Regions from separate parts of the Vibrio sp. 1402 genome, predicted to be linked through region 2. Evidence: predicted binding sites of a transcription regulator. Region 2 holds the regulator's gene; each other region holds the start of a gene.

Region 1 (4,217 bases), on a different contig from region 2:
GAATAAACGCGAGTTTGTCTTTTTGTGTGTTTTTCACGAAACGGTAAGTATGAGTAGTAAAATCGACAACACCCTTTTCTCTGCCCATGAACACGCTTTGGAACACGAGCCGTGTCCAAAATGTGGTGGTGAGCTGACTCTCAAGCACGGAAAACATGGCCCATTTCTCGGCTGTAACCATTACCCAAGCTGTGATTACATTAAACCGCTACACAGCAATGATGGGCACATCGTGAAAGAGTTGGGTGTGCCTTGTCCTGAGTGTGGCAATGAGTTGGTTCTCCGCCAAGGGCGCTACGGTATGTTCGTTGGTTGTAGCCATTACCCGGCTTGTCATCATATTGAGTCGATTAATCAACCTGAGCCAGAAAAGCAGTCGCAAGAGCACCACGCGTGTCCTGAATGCGGTAAAGGTCATTTAGTTGAACGTAAGACGCGTTTTGGTAAAACTTTCTACGCATGTGATAACTACCCTAAATGCAAATTTGCAGTGAATCTCCCTCCGGTAAAGGGGAGGTGCGAAGAATGTGGTTTTACGTTGTTGGTGGAGAAGAAACTCGCCAGTGGTGTGAAATTGCAATGTGCCAACCGTAAGTGCCAGCACACTCAACAAGGGTAAATACATCAAAGGAATTAAAAAGGGTCGCATCGTGCGACCCTTTGTGGTTTTTGGGGCTAGATTTTAGCGTTGTGCTTGTTTCGCAAACTCGTGCACGGCTGGGAATGTCATTGGATCTAAGACCTTCGCGAGAGCGCACAACCTACGGTGCAACTCTCCTGGGTAGTCACCGCATACGTTGATGTGACCCATTTTGCGCCCTTCGCGCTTCTCTTTGCCGTACCAATGGATGTGACAACCATCCATGGCGAGCAGCGTTTCTGGCAACGTATCTTCACCAAGAATATTCACCATTGAGGTTTCACGAACCAATTTCGTACTACCTAATGGTAAGCCGCATACTGCGCGCAGATGGTTTTCAAACTGACACGTTTCTGCACCTTGCTGTGTCCAGTGACCAGAGTTGTGCACGCGTGGAGCAATCTCATTCACTAAAAGTGCCCCATCGACATCAAAGAACTCAAGCGCTAATACGCCAACGTAATCTAGGCTATCTGCGACAGCCGTGAACATTTGCTTTGCTTGTTCCTGTAACTCTGGCGCATCAATCGCAGTAGAAAGACTCAATACACCGTTGGTGTGAACATTCTCTGCCAGAGGGTACACTTCCACATTTCCATCTTTGCTTCGAGCACCAACTAGTGATACTTCGCGGTTAAAAGGAACAAACTCTTCAGCAACAATCGCTTGAGTTGGTGTTGCCGCGATGCACTCTGCCATCTCAGTCCAAATGTCGTCGACTTGAGAAGCTTCTTTTAAGCGCCATTGGCCTTTACCATCGTAGCCACCCAATGCACTTTTCAGAACCATTGGCATACCAACGTGTTCAATTGCGCGCTCAAAGTCTTCACGAGTTTCAATGACGTAGTATTTCGCGTTGCGCACGCCAGCATCATCAAGCAGTGCTTTTTCAATACGGCGATCACCACCTGCTTTGATGGCTTGCGTACTTGGTAGGAACTTGCCGCTCGCTTCGCAAACCTTTAGCACGTCATGTGGAATATGCTCGAACTCGGCAGTAATCACATCAACTTGCGTAATCGCATTTTCCAAGCCATGGCCAAGTACCTGTTGAGTTAAAGGGTGAACGACATCACCGCTGCTGACATCGTAAGCTGAAATTTGAATATTCAGTGGCGCACCAGCCAGAGACATCATACGAGCCAACTGACCCGCACCAAGAACCAGTACATGCATCTGATTAATCCTCTGCAGGGTTTGGATTTGCGAGAACTGTTTCCGTTTGCTCATTACGGAATGCTTCTACCTTCGCCATGATGTTTTCATCATGAGTGCCTAGGATTTGCGCTGCTAGGATACCGGCGTTTGCTGCGCCCGCTTCGCCAATCGCCAATGTACCAACCGCAACTCCCTTTGGCATCTGTACAATAGAGAGCAGTGAATCCATACCTTTCAGTGCACGAGACTGAACGGGAACCCCAAGCACTGGCAAACTAGTAAACGCCGCCGCCATACCTGGTAGGTGGGCTGCACCACCTGCGCCTGCGATGATAACTTTGATGCCGCGTTCTTTTGCGCCACTAGCGTAGTCAGCCAGTAATTGAGGAGTTCGGTGTGCTGACACGACTTTTGTTTCGTAAGGCACGCCAAATTGATCTAGCATGTCCGCTGCTAGTTTCATGGTTGGCCAATCGGATTTAGAACCCATGATGATACCGACTTTCATCTCAAACTCCTTTAAGCTGCAAAAAATTAGGTGAGCTATAAATTTGTGCGCATTATACGGGGATTTTTATCTCAAGCAAACGTTTGCGTCTTGTTGTTGGCGCTATTGATACATTTTATAAAAAAATTGCTTTAGTGTCTGAGAGTGAATATTTGTACACTTAGTGAAAACAACACAGTCAAACAAATAGGAAGTAATCGGTGGATAACTTTGAACAAGTGCTCAACGCACTCAAGCAAGGCGAAGTGATTGCCTATCCAACAGAAGGGGTTTTTGGTGTCGGATGTGATCCAGATAACCCAGAAGCAATTCAAAAGCTATTAGAGCTCAAGCAGCGTCCGGTAGAAAAAGGGCTGATTCTAATCGCGGCAAGTTATGATCAGCTTTTGCCTTATATTGATGAATCTCAGTTGACTGAAGAACAATTACAGACTGTTCATGCCACTTGGCCAGGCCCATACACTTGGATCATGCCAGCGAGCGATAAAGTATCCAACTGGGTTTCAGGGCAGTTTGATTCAATTGCGGTTCGTGTGACTGATCATCCTTTGGTGCAAAAAATGTGTAATGCATTCGGAAAGCCGTTAACCTCTACCAGCGCGAATCTCTCCAGCTTACCACCGTGTATGACCACGGAAGAAGTCGAAGAGCAGTTGGGTGATAAGCTGGTCGCCATTCTTCGTGGCGAGACCAGCGGTCGTGATAAACCCAGCGAGATTCGTGACGCCAAAACTTCACAAATATTAAGACAGGGTTAACCCTGCTAGCCAGCCATCATTAGGTTTCACGTAATAGGTAATAACGTATGTCAGCGATCGATAAGCACGCCGTAAAGCAGTTCTTGATGTCACTTCAGGACTCCATTTGTCAGCAGTTAGAACAAGAAGATGGAAAGGCCGTCTTTGTCGAAGATGCATGGCAACGTGAAAAAGGAGAGCGTCTGGGTGGCGGTGGTCGCTCACGTGTTTTGCGTGATGGCCTTGTTTTCGAGCAGGGAGGCGTGAACTTCTCGCATGTGGAAGGGAAAGAAATGCCAGCATCTGCGACAGCGCATCGCCCAGAGCTAGCGGGTCGTCGTTTTGAAGCGATGGGTGTTTCTTTGGTTATTCACCCTAAAAACCCTTATGTACCGACTTCACACGCCAATGTCCGCTTCTTTATTGCAGAAAAAGATGGCGAAGACCCAATTTGGTGGTTTGGTGGTGGTTTTGACCTAACGCCGTTCTATCCATTTGAAGAAGATTGCCAATCATGGCACGACACTGCAAAACTGCTTTGTGCGCCATTTGGTGACGATGTTTACCAAGAGCATAAAGCATGGTGTGACAAATACTTCTTCCTACCACATCGTAATGAAACTCGCGGTGTTGGCGGTTTGTTCTTTGATGATCTAAACCAGTGGGAATTTGATAAGTGTTTTGCTTACATCAAAGCAGTGGGTGAAGGCTATTGCCAGGCTTACTTGCCGATCGTTTCTCGTCGTAAAGAGTTCAAGTATGGTGAGCGTGAGCGTGAATTCCAACTATATCGTCGCGGCCGTTACGTAGAGTTCAACTTAGTGTATGACCGTGGCACCTTATTTGGTTTACAAAGTGGTGGGCGTACTGAGTCGATTCTGATGTCAATGCCGCCGCTCGCTCGCTGGGAGTACTGCTACGAGCCAGAAGCGGGATCGCCAGAAGCTGAACTTTACGAGCGATACCTAACGCCCCGAGAGTGGTAAGCACGGAATCTCCTTTTCTATATAGATAGATAGTGATAGGGTCATCTGTAATCAGGTGGCCCTGTTTTCTCTATATCTAAGTAAGGAACAAAGGTAAGGAAATGACCCAGCAAATCGATCGCTATGCCGTGTTTGGTAATCCTATCGGACACAGTAAGTCGCCATTCATTCACACCTTGTTTGCTCGT
Region 2 (4,217 bases):
CTGCTTTAGTTAGTTTTACTGGCTCACCGTTGCGGCTAAGTGCGCGACGTTGAATGTCGAATGTCCACTCCCCAAAGCGCACAATGTGCTCTTCACTGGTTTCATTCGCTTTCGAGCTGCCACTGCGCGCTGCTGAAATACGCCACAGCAAGTTTTTAACGCGAACTAACAGCTCTCTCAGTTCAAAAGGTTTTGTCACATAATCGTCAGCACCCATTTCTAGGCCTACGATTTTATCAATGCTATCCGTGCGTCCTGTTACTAATATGATACCAATATCCGATTGGCTACGTAACTCACGAGTAAGCATCAGGCCGTCTTCACCAGGCAGGTTAATATCCAGCATGATCAGGTCTACATCGCCCGCTTGCAAAACTTCACGCATTTCTGCGCCACTCTCTGCTTCGCTGACTTGGTAGCCCTCATTTTGGAAATATCCCGCAAGCTTACTACGAGTTACAACATCATCTTCTACGACTAATACGTGATAGCTCATTTACACCACTTTTCTGTCTTCTTATTATCCAAGACGTATTCTATTCATAACTAGTAACATTTCTAGTCATAGATACATTAAAACGCAAGATTTAGCGTTTTTATTGATTCAAAACAAGCTTGCCCATTGCTATTAATAAACGGTCATTTTTGACCATAAAACATAACAATTATAGTTACTGCTATTCATTTTAATTGATTACACTTAGGGGATATCCCTAATTGACTTTGTGATGCATGACTTGAAGCATCATTCAGGAGCCCAAAATGCAAGAAGTGAAAGCTTTTAATGAAAAACGCGCTGAAATTTACTGGTGGTTTTCGAGCTTGTTCGCAAAAGAACTAACAGAGAAAGAATTGGAAGCCTATCACAGTGTTGAAATTCGCAGTTTTCTCGCAGGTTTAGGTGAAAATGAGTCGCTGAAACCAGCTGTTGATAGCCTAGTTGATGCATTGAATCGGTTACAAGATCGTGAAGATGCACAACTAGAGCTTGCAGCTGACTTTTGTGAACTGTTTTTGAAGACAGAAAAATACGGCGCTCTTCCTTACGCATCCATGTACATTGGTGAATCAGGTTTACTGAATGACAAGCCAGCTGAGGAAATGGAAAAGTTGATGGCTGAATTTGGCGTTCAAGTAGACGAAAACCTAAAGGAACCTGCGGATCACTTAGCCGTTGAGCTCGACTTTCTCGGGAACATGATTATCCGCTCAAACGAGCTTGAACAAGAAAAACACATGGAAGAAGCCTTCGTTAAACAAAACGACTTTATCCAGCAACAATTGATGTCTTGGTTACCTCAGTTTTCAGACAAATGTAAAAAATTCGACGAATTTGGATTTTACTCGAGTGTCGCGAAACTATTAGTTGCATTTTGTAAACTAGACAGCGCCTACCTTCTTGGGGAATAATTGCCGCCTATTTTTAGGGAGCCTGCCTATCGGGCTTCCTGTATGCCTGAAAGTGACCAATTGTAAGTAACTTGGGTATAATATTCGTTTGCCTTAACTTAGCGCAAAGACGCTTGGTTATTTAGCAGTCAAAATGTGACTTCAAATACACAAATCTCTTGCTGAAAACATTGCTAGTCAGTCCACATAGGGCTAAAATGTGAGCGCAAACGATTAAATATGATTTATATGTAAACCGCTGAAATATAGCGGTTTTTGTGTTTTCTTAACAGGTTGATGGCAATTTCTCATCAGATAGAAAAAAGATAAAATTCATCGACCGATGCTGCTACGCACCCTTTTGTCGCACTTGGATCAACCGCTGCCGAGACACTTAGCGCCAATTTTAGATTGCTAGGTGTGAAACCATTAGAGCATCAGGTACATCCAATACGACATATTTCAGTAGCTCGATACAGGACACCATTTATGGCCACGATAAAAGACGTTGCTCGCTTAGCCGGCGTTTCCACTACGACAGTTTCGCACGTTATCAATAAAACGCGTTTCGTTGCAGAAGCAACGCAAGAAAAAGTAATGAAAGCCGTTGACGAGCTGAATTACGCGCCAAGTGCCGTTGCACGCAGCCTAAAATGCAACTCAACTCGTACGATTGGCATGTTAGTAACTCAATCAACTAACCTATTTTTCTCAGAAGTGATTGATGGCGTTGAGAGCTACTGTTACCGCCAAGGCTATACTCTGATTTTATGTAACACAGGCGGGATTTACGAAAAACAACGCGATTACATTCGTATGCTGGCTGAAAAGCGCGTTGATGGCATCCTAGTGATGTGTTCTGACTTAACCGAAGAACTAAAAGAGATGCTTGACCGTCATGCGGACATTCCTAAAGTGGTCATGGATTGGGGCCCAGAGAGCTCACAAGCAGACAAGATCATGGATAACTCAGAAGAAGGTGGCTACATTGCAACCAAACATCTGATTGACAATGGTCATACGGATATCGCTTGTCTAAGCGGTCATTTTGAAAAGCTTGCTTGCCAAGAGCGCATTGCAGGTTTCCGTCGCGCAATGAGCGAAGCGAACCTAGCTGTAAATGAAGACTGGATCCTTGAAGGTAACTTTGAATGTGATACGGCCGTATTAGTTGCAGATAAAATTACCGCAATGGACAAGCGCCCGACGGCGGTATTCTGTTTTAACGACACAATGGCTCTAGGCCTAATGAGCCGCTTGCAACAAAACGGGATCAAAATTCCTGAAGATATTTCAGTGATCGGCTACGACAACATCGAGCTTGCGGAATACTTCTCTCCACCGCTAACGACTATCCACCAACCTAAACGTCGTGTTGGTAAAAATGCATTCGAAATTCTACTTGAGCGTATCAAAGATAAAGAACACGAAAAACGAATTTTCGAGATGCAACCTGAGCTTGTAATTCGAAATACTGTGAAGAAAATGAACTAAATTTCACTGTATTTAACCGTGTTAAATAAGCGCTCTACAGGGGCGCTTATTTTTTTGGAAAAATTAAGCATTCTCTAATACTTCACACCACTCTAATAACAATTGACTAACGTTAACTCCCTGTTTTATATAAATGTAATATATATTAAGAACTCCTTTTCAAAGGCCAATTTGCACCTTTCCATATGCAAAATAGAGCATTCAATCTATCATTTTTATTGAACCGAAATCACACTTTTAACGCTAAACCGTGATGTTAATTCAATATAAGAAGTATGCTCATTGTGTCACGCACAGGGCAAACCATTCGAAAGAGTGGGACGCAAAGCCTCCGGCCTGAACCATATTACGATATGGAAGGTAGCGGGGTTACCGATGGCAAGTGTGTAAGCAATGACTTTACTCTGTAATGACATTGTTTTTACGCATGTTTGCTACTCTCTCGGACCTGACTTTTGGTGGCGTAATATTAATTACACCGAGATAACAAAACATGGATAAACCGATACTCAAAGACTCTATGAAGCTATTTGAGGCACTTGGTAATATCAAGTCGCGCTCAATGTTTGGTGGCTTCGGACTATTCGCTGATGAAACAATGTTTGCACTAGTGGTAAACAATCAGCTTCATATCAGAGCAGACCAAAAAACTTCATCTGACTTCGAGAAACAAGGGCTAAAGCCTTACGTTTATAAAAAACGTGGCTTTCCAGTCGTTACAAAGTACTACGCTATTTCCAGCGATTTATGGGAATCAAGCGAACGCTTAATCGAAGTAGCGAATCAATCATTGAAAAAGGCAAAGCTTGAGAAAGAACAGCAAGCAAGTACAAAGCCTAACCGTTTGAAAGATTTGCCTAACTTACGACTGGCTACCGAGCGCATGCTAAAAAAAGCCGGCATCGAATCCGTAGAGAAGCTTGAAGAGGAAGGTGCGCTTAACGCCTATAAAGCGATAAGAGATACGCACTCTGCAACCGTCAACATTGAGTTGCTATGGGCACTAGAAGGTGCTATCAACGGCACTCATTGGAGTGTGGTACCTCAAGCTCGCCGAGATGAGTTGATGAACGGCCTCCAATAAAAGTCGGCCTAAAAACTATCTTGTAAAACCGCAGTCTAATCTGCGGTTTTTTTGTGAAATTTTTTCGGTTTTCCTACTGTCTTATTACATATATCCCAAATTGGAATCAAAATTATGAATAAGAAACTGATATTAGGTCTCATCCTACTAGCGGCTATCGTCTTTTTAGGTATTAACTTTGGCCAGTATTTAACCTTAGAGAATGCAAAAGCCCAACAAGAAGCACTAACTACATACATCGATCAGAATT
Region 3 (4,217 bases), on a different contig from region 2:
TCATCAAGTATTTTTTTACTGGTCGGCATGTACTGGGTAAGCGCGGAGGTTTCTTTTGCTTGCTTATGTTTCACGAACAAAGTTTCGGAAAGATTTTTACTGACGTCTTCAGACATAGGAAGAACCCTAGGCTATTAGCATGATTTAATATCATAATAAAAAAAATGCCCCTATAAAGGGGCATTTCTCAATATTCTTTAACCGCGTTTATTTTTGCTTGCGGTTTACTGGCTCAGCATACTGGATTGACATATCCCAAGGCTGCTCGATCCAAGTGTCTTGAGCAATATCTACAACGTAATCATCCAGCAGCTCTTTGCCTGATGGTTTCGCACACACAGCGATCATTTTCGCTTTTGGATACATCTCACGTAGTTTGCGCGCTGTATCACCACTGTCTACTAGGTCTTCAACGATTAGGTAACCTTCGCCATCACCTTCAGGTGCTTTTAGTACCGTCATATCGCGCTGATGATCATGGTCGTAGCTTGAAATACAGATTGTATCAACGTAACGAATACCCAGTTCACGAGCCAAAATAGCGCCTGGAACCAAACCGCCGCGGCTTACCGCCCAAATTCCTTTCCATTGCTCAGCTGGCATTTGTTTCTCAGCCAGTTCACGGCAGTAAGTCTGCATTGCATCCCAAGTGATAATGAATTTTTTACTCATTGTAATAACCTAATAATTTGAAAATATGCATCCTCAAAATCTAGCGAAGTCACTCAAAAGCGGAATGCTCACTAACTTCTCCAAAATGTTTGGAGACGAGGATTTCAAGCTGCGCAAACGATTATTCTACCGAAACACACCGCTAATACCAACGGTGATATCAAAATTCTCTGCCTATTCCGCAGAAAAACCGTCTTCTGTGAACAACGTAAAAAAAGAAAAAGCCAGCGTGAATAAATCCACACTGGCTTTTTGCTCGAGAAATTAACCGACGAGGTATTTAACGATGAAGATGGCTGACATCACCCATACACTCATCGACACTTCACGGCCCTTACCGCTGAATAACTTGATCGCCGCGTATGCGATAAAGCCTAACGTGATACCTTCTGCAATCGAGAATGTTAGCGGCATAACTAAACAAGTCACAACAACTGGGGACGCTTCAGTTAGGTCACGCCAATCAATGCTTACTAGCCCAGACAGCATCAAGATCGCCACATAGAATAGCGCACCTGACGTTGCATAAGCAGGGATCATACCCGCAAGTGGTGAGAACAATAGAGCAAGTAGGAAGAGTACACCAACAACCACGGCTGTTAGACCAGTACGCCCACCCGCAGCTACACCAGAAACGCTTTCAATATAAGATGTCGTGTTGGAGGTACCAAGTAATGCACCTACTGACGTTGCTGTTGAGTCTGCAAGTAACGCTTTGTTTAAACGAGGGATGTTGCCATTCTCATCAGTTAGGCCTGCTTTTTGAGAAACGCCAACGAGCGTACCTGCGGTGTCAAATAAATCGACAAATAGGAAAGCAAATACGACGGAAATCATGCCTACTTCAAACAAACCAGAGAAATCCAGTTGCATGAAAGTTGGCGCAATGCTTGGTGGCGTTGACATAATACCGCCCCACTGCACATCACCAAATAGAAGACCAAGCGCTGTAACGCCAAGAATGGCGATCATCACCGCACCTTTCACACCACGGTGAACCAATGCAATCGTAAGAAAGAAACCAATCGCGGCCAATACAGATGGCAATGATGTGATCTCTCCCATAGAAACTAATGTCGCTGGGTTATCAACGACGATACCTGCATTTTTTAATGCGATAAACGCTAAGAAAAGACCAATACCAGCTGAAATACCTGTTCGTAGAGAATGCGGGATCGAGTTAATAATCCACTCACGGATCTTAAATACGCTTAAAAGAATGAACAGAAGGCCAGAAACAAATACAGCCGCTAACGCAACTTGCCACGTATAACCCATTCCCAATACAACAGAGTAAGTGAAAAATGCGTTCAGGCCCATTCCTGGTGCCTGTGCGATTGGGTAATTGGCAACAAATCCCATAATAAAACAGCCGATTGCGGCAGCAAGACAAGTCGCAACAAAAATGGCGCCACGGTCCATACCGGTATCCGACAGGATCGCTGGGTTTACAAAAATAATGTAAGCCATAGTTAGGAAGGTCGTAACACCTGCAATGATCTCAGTGCGCACATTTGTGCCATTTTCACTGAGTTTAAAAAGCCTCTCGAGCATGATCGAATCCTGTAAAGGTAAAAAGTAAACGGTTGCGTAATCGATTGGCGGGAATTATAAAGTTATCAAATAGCAAATTCTAGATAGAATCTTCACTCTAATGCGTTTTTTTTCTTTGGATATGAAACACATTCTCTAATCTATCAAAGCAAGCAAAGAAATATATTCTTATAAAACAATAGGTAACCCAGATAACACAGTTCTCTAAAAGAGAATAAAAACTGAGCAATGTACTAAACTTTCAGATGAAAAAGGCCCATTTTAAACATGGTATCTAACAGATTTGATGGAAAAGTCGATAAAACCGAAGAATGGGGAATAGAAGAAGGCTTTGATGGCAATAAGTGAGTCAGGAAGAGAAAATAGAGATAAAAAAACGCCACCCAATTTGGGTGGCGGTGAATCATGTCAGCACTATCACTGAAAAAAAATTCCAATTTATAGGGGTGAACAAACTGTTCGAGTCACATGCGTTGACTTCACTTAGTAGCCAAAGCTTGTTGGGTATACAAAGTTACCGGTGTAAACAGACTTGCTATTCCAGAACATTGTACTTGGTAAACCTTTCATAACTATCACCTTTTAAATCAATTAAACATTCGTTGATTTCTCGGTTCCTTGGAGGCGATAAAACGGACTCATCCTTTGAGCATTTCATTCTTCTCTCAGAAGCTGGTTACAAATATACCACCAAGAAATTTAATTACAAGCATTTTAGTGATTGAAATCACAAAAAATGCATAAATTGACCTTTATCAAAGTTTATGTGTAATTAAATTACAATTTTATGAATTAAAAAATAAAGCCACTTTCAGAATGTATGATAGAGAACACATAGTGCTTGTTATTGTATTCACAAACTGTGACAGTTCTGAGAGAAATCCTTGTGATCGCGACTACTCGTACTCCTTATCTGGTGGTATGCTAACGGCAATTTGAAGGCCAAATCGTCTAGCATTTAATGCTACCTTGACAATATTTTTACGGTATATATTTGGCAAAGCACATCAAAAGGAGTCCTCCGTGTCTGAGTTCCATTCTGAGATCAGTACCTTATCACCTGCTCCACTTTGGCAGTTTTTCGATAAGATTTGTTCAATCCCTCATCCATCGAAACATGAAGAAGCATTAGCACAGTACATTATCAACTGGGCAACAGAGCAAGGCTTTGACGTTCGCCGTGATCCAACCGGTAACGTGTTCATCAAAAAGCCCGCGACACCAGGAATGGAAAATAAGAAGGCTGTTGTACTTCAAGCACACATCGACATGGTGCCGCAGAAAAACGAAGACACTGAACACGACTTCACCAAAGATCCAATCCAACCTTACATCGATGGCGAATGGGTAACTGCGAAAGGCACGACGCTTGGTGCAGATAACGGTATTGGTATGGCTTCTTGCCTTGCTGTATTGGCATCTAAAGATATTAAGCACGGTCCACTCGAAGTTCTGCTGACGATTGATGAAGAAGCAGGCATGACTGGCGCATTTGGCCTTGAAGCTGGTTGGTTAGAGGGTGAGATTCTTCTAAATACAGACTCTGAGCAAGAAGGCGAAGTCTACATGGGTTGTGCAGGTGGCGTTGATGGCACCATGACTTTCGATATTTCTCGAGAATCAACGCCTGCAGGTTTTGTAACACGCCAACTGACGCTGAAAGGCCTAAAAGGTGGTCACTCAGGTTGTGACATTCACACAGGTCGCGGTAATGCCAACAAATTACTTGGTCGTTTCCTTGCCGGTCATGCTCAAGAGCTTGATTTACGTTTAGTCGAATTCCGTGGTGGTAGCTTACGTAATGCAATCCCTCGCGAAGCGTTTGTTACTGTCGCGCTTCCTGTCGAAAACCAAGACAAGCTTGCTGAGCTGTTCAACCACTACACTGAGCTGCTTAAAACTGAATTGGGTAAAATCGAAACAGGTATCGTAACCTTTAATGAAGTGATCACGACTGACGCCCAAGTATTTTCAATCGCCGATCAGCAACG
Region 4 (4,217 bases), on a different contig from region 2:
TACGGTGAAATTAAGCGCGGTGGCATGGGTTTGGAAATTGTTCATCCTGACTACAAGTTTTACGTTAGCGAGCAAAAGCCCGATGTAGAACAGAGCTTAACTCCTGTTTATCCCACTACAGATGGTTTACGCCAAATCACATTGCGCAACCTTACCGAACAAGCTTTAGCCCTGCTTGATAAAACCGCAGTGCAGGAATTACTTCCAGCTGGGTTGTATGACCATCAAATCACGATGTCGCAAGCGCTGCACACCATTCATCGCCCACCACCAACCATTAATTTAGATGAGTTTGACGAAGGCAAACATCCTGCCCAAATCCGCTTAATTATGGAAGAATTGCTAGCACAAAACTTATCGATGCTGGCGGTGCGTAGCAAAGGTCAGAAGGATTCAGCGCTACCTCTCGGTCCTTGTAATAAACTAAAAACGCAGCTTTTAGCCCAACTGCCTTTCTCTCCTACAAACGCTCAAACCCGAGTAGTACAAGAGATTGAAGCCGATCTAGAAAAACCGCACCCAATGATGCGATTAGTGCAAGGCGATGTTGGTTCGGGGAAAACGTTGGTTGCCGCTTTGGCCGCTGTTAGAGCCATTGAGCATGGCCATCAGGTGGCACTCATGGCGCCAACCGAACTATTGGCCGAGCAACACGCTATCAACTTCGCAAACTGGTTTGAAACCATGGGCATTCAAGTCGGTTGGTTAGCGGGTAAACTCAAAGGTAAGGCAAAGGAAGCCGAGCTGGCTCGTATTGCCAGTGGTGAAGCACAAATGGTAGTGGGTACTCACGCGCTATTCCAAGAGCACGTTGAATTTCATCACCTTGCTTTGGTCATCATTGATGAACAGCACCGCTTCGGTGTCCATCAGCGATTAGAATTGCGTGAAAAAGGCGCAAAACAAGGCGCCTACCCACATCAGTTGATCATGACGGCGACGCCTATTCCTCGCACCTTAGCTATGACCGCTTACGCCGATCTGGAAACTTCCGTGATTGACGAGCTACCACCGGGTCGAACGCCGATTCAAACCGTTGCCATTCCAGATACAAAACGTGACGACATCGTCGAGCGTGTCCGAAATGCCTGCTTAAACGAAGGCAAGCAGGCATATTGGGTGTGTACTCTGATTGATGAGTCGGAAGTATTAGAAGCGCAAGCCGCGGCAGATACCGCTGAAGAGCTTCAACGTAAGCTACCGGACGTAAAAATTGGTCTAGTACACGGACGAATGAAGCCGGCAGAGAAACAAGCGGTGATGCAAGATTTCAAAGACAATAAACTGCATTTGCTGGTCGCAACGACAGTGATTGAAGTTGGTGTGGATGTGCCAAACTCTAGCTTGATGATCATAGAAAACCCTGAACGTCTTGGTTTGGCACAATTACACCAGTTAAGAGGTCGCGTGGGCCGAGGTTCCGTTGCTAGCCATTGTGTGCTGCTGTACCACTCTCCGCTGTCAAAAACCGCGCAAAAACGTCTCGGAGTACTACGTGAAAGTAACGATGGCTTCGTCATTGCGCAGAAAGACCTAGAAATTCGTGGCCCTGGAGAACTATTGGGTACAAAGCAGACAGGTCTTGCTGATTTCAAAATCGCAGACTTAGTTCGAGATCAACGCCTGATTCCCGAAGTTCAGCGTATTGCGCGTCATATTCATGACAATTACCCGACTAACGCAACAGCGATTATCGATCGCTGGTTGGGTGAGCGGGATATTTACTCCAAAGCGTAATGATTGAAAGCGAGCCAAATGGCTCGTTTTTTAATGCGCCAAAAACAAAGCAAACGTTTGCTTTTTGAGTAAATCTCTCTATAATCGCGCACAAATTTTTAAGTGTGTTAGATCACACTCCACCAACCTGAGTTGACTCTGATTAACAGCAATCACAGGTAACGACGTCAACTCCACCCTGCTCTCCCATTCAGCGAGAACTAGGGAAATATTGCGACTAGCGAGACAAACAATGACAACTTCAAACCGATCTTCGGAACTGGTCTATCAACTCAACGATCGACCACCTTTGCCTCAAACCATTTTTGCCGCACTTCAGCACTTATTGGCGATGTTCGTCGCGGTTATCACTCCCTCACTGATCATCTGTCAGTCTTTGGGTGTACCAGCAGACCAAACGAATACCATCATCAGCATGTCTTTGTTTGCGTCAGGCGTGTCTTCGTTTATTCAAATTCGCACCGTTGGCCCAATTGGCTCTGGTTTGCTCTCTGTTCAAGGCACCAGCTTTAACTTTTTAGGTCCTATTATTGGAGCAGGCCTATCGCTGAAAGCCGGTGGAGCAGACATCAGCACCATGATGGCTGCCATTTTTGGTACGATTTTAGTCGCATCATTTGCAGAAATTTTCCTATCTCGCGTATTGGATCATGCCCGCCGAATCATCACTCCGCTCGTTTCAGGCATCGTCGTCACTCTTATCGGTCTCACACTGATTCAAGTCGGCTTAGTATCAATGGGCGGTGGCTACGCAGCATTAAATGAAGGAACCTTCGGCAGCTTAGACAAACTTGCTCTGGCTGGGACGGTACTTGGATTAATTGTGATTTTAAACCGCTCGAAAAACCCATACATCCGTGTGGCTTCAATCGTGATTGCGATGCTAGTGGGCTACATCATGGCGTATTTTATGGGGATGGTAGATACTTCTCAGCTAGGCGCAACTGAGATCGTAGCACTGCCCGTACCAATGCAATATGGCTTATCGTTTGACTGGTCTCTGTTCATTCCGCTGGTACTGATTTTCTTTATTACCGCACTAGAGGCCATCGGTGATATTACCGCAACATCTGAAGTGTCTGGTGAGCCAGTAAAAGGCCCAGTGTACATGAAACGCATTAAGGGCGGTGTGTTAGCAGACGGCTTAAACTCTGCAATCGCAGCCGTTTTCAACAGCTTCCCGAACTCAACGTTTAGCCAGAATAACGGCATCATCATGCTAACAGGAGTCGCGAGCCGCTACGTGGGTTACTTTATTTCAGGCATGTTAGTGATTCTTGGCTTGTTTCCTGGCGTCGCTAGCTTTGTTCAGTTGATTCCTGAGCCAGTACTTGGCGGCGCAACGATTGTCATGTTTGGTACGATTGCTGCCGCTGGTGTGCGTATTATCTCTCGTGTTGAGCTCGATCGCCGCGCAATTCTGATCATGGCCTTATCCTTCTCAATGGGACTTGGTATCGCACAAAAACCAGAGATCCTGCAATTTATGCCAGAATTTATTAAGAGTATTTTCTCAACTGGTGTTGCAGCAGGTGGCATCACAGCGATCATTTTAAATCTACTTCTGCCAGAGAAACTGGAAGACGAAGATGAACTTCCTCAGGAAGTGAAAGAGTCTTAAGATTATTGAGAATAAGAAAAGCCCAACCTATTTAGGTTGGGCTTTTTGTTTGAAAGGGTGCGGGCCATCGACTTACTTGGTAGGAAAGCTGATTTGAGCGATTAAACCGCCTTCACTGCGATTACGCATCACTACAGAGCCTGAATGCTGGCTGATTATACGCTTCACAATCGCCAACCCTAGCCCAGTGCCTTCACTACCGCGAGCGGTGTCACCACGCGTAAAGGGTTCAAATAACCTCGCGATTTGAGAATGCTCGATACCCGGTCCGTTGTCCTCTACTGAAATCCACACTAGCTGCTTATCTGCTGTCACACCAGTGCTGATTTTGACCCAGCCATTACCATAACGTAGCGCATTCACAACTAAGTTACTGATCGCCCTCTTAATCGCAATCGCGCTTCCTTTGGCTGGCGGCAAGTTAAGATTAAGATCTGTTTCAATTTCAACCTCATAACCACCTTCAGAACTGGCGACGTCACTGGCAATCGTACTGATATCAACCGCTTCAAACGATTCTTGGTTCACCGGTTTGAGATAATCCATAAACTGACTGATGATCTCATTGCATTCTTCCGTATCGCTAATGATCCCCTCCGCAAGATAGCTGTCCTCAGGAGACATCATTTCTGTCGCTAGGCGAATACGCGTCAGAGGCGTTCGTAAGTCATGGCTAATCCCCGCCATTAATAAGGCTCGGTCTTCTTCTAGCTCTTGAATACCTTTCGACATTTGATTAAAGGCTCGAGTTACAGAGCGAATCTCCGATGCGCCTTTCTCTGCTAAGGGGGGCGGGATTTCGCCTCGACCGACGTCTTTCGCGGCTCTCTCTAAAGCCAAAAGTGGACGGTTTTGCAAA

Evidence for each region. Region 2 encodes PurR, which represses purine synthesis genes. Its sites were predicted from a motif close to TNANGNAAACGTTTNCNTNA; they were not measured.
Region 1: purE (5-(carboxyamino)imidazole ribonucleotide mutase) is a predicted target of PurR. The motif match lies at 2,378-2,397, and genes of this name have one in related genera.
Region 3: R7044_RS17910 (NCS2 family permease) is a predicted target of PurR. The motif match lies at 2,247-2,266, and genes of this name have one in related genera.
Region 4: R7044_RS06890 (uracil-xanthine permease family protein) is a predicted target of PurR. The motif match lies at 1,783-1,802, and genes of this name have one in related genera.

What each region holds. Positions count from the first base shown of each region.
Region 1 covers NZ_JAWOWE010000015.1:75,697-79,913, forward strand. The annotation lists gene R7044_RS21105 (type I DNA topoisomerase) at 50-619, shown strand; gene R7044_RS21110 (5-(carboxyamino)imidazole ribonucleotide synthase) at 683-1,816, opposite strand; gene purE (5-(carboxyamino)imidazole ribonucleotide mutase) at 1,821-2,306, opposite strand; gene R7044_RS21120 (L-threonylcarbamoyladenylate synthase) at 2,507-3,064, shown strand; gene hemF (oxygen-dependent coproporphyrinogen oxidase) at 3,112-4,029, shown strand; gene aroE (shikimate dehydrogenase) at 4,131-4,217, shown strand, end outside.
Region 2 covers NZ_JAWOWE010000002.1:94,765-98,981, reverse strand. The annotation lists gene torR (two-component system response regulator TorR) at 1-496, opposite strand, end outside; gene torD (molecular chaperone TorD) at 763-1,410, shown strand; gene purR (HTH-type transcriptional repressor PurR) at 1,879-2,883, shown strand; cyclic di-GMP riboswitch class I at 3,171-3,260, shown strand; gene R7044_RS03885 (TfoX/Sxy family DNA transformation protein) at 3,377-3,967, shown strand; gene R7044_RS03880 (TVP38/TMEM64 family protein) at 4,082-4,217, shown strand, end outside.
Region 3 covers NZ_JAWOWE010000010.1:123,344-127,560, reverse strand. The annotation lists gene frsA (esterase FrsA) at 1-116, opposite strand, end outside; gene tet(34) (oxytetracycline resistance phosphoribosyltransferase domain-containing protein Tet(34)) at 208-672, opposite strand; gene R7044_RS17910 (NCS2 family permease) at 937-2,226, opposite strand; gene R7044_RS17905 (aminoacyl-histidine dipeptidase) at 3,250-4,217, shown strand, end outside.
Region 4 covers NZ_JAWOWE010000003.1:120,733-124,949, reverse strand. The annotation lists gene recG (ATP-dependent DNA helicase RecG) at 1-1,737, shown strand, start outside; gene R7044_RS06890 (uracil-xanthine permease family protein) at 1,970-3,358, shown strand; gene envZ (two-component system sensor histidine kinase EnvZ) at 3,431-4,217, opposite strand, start outside.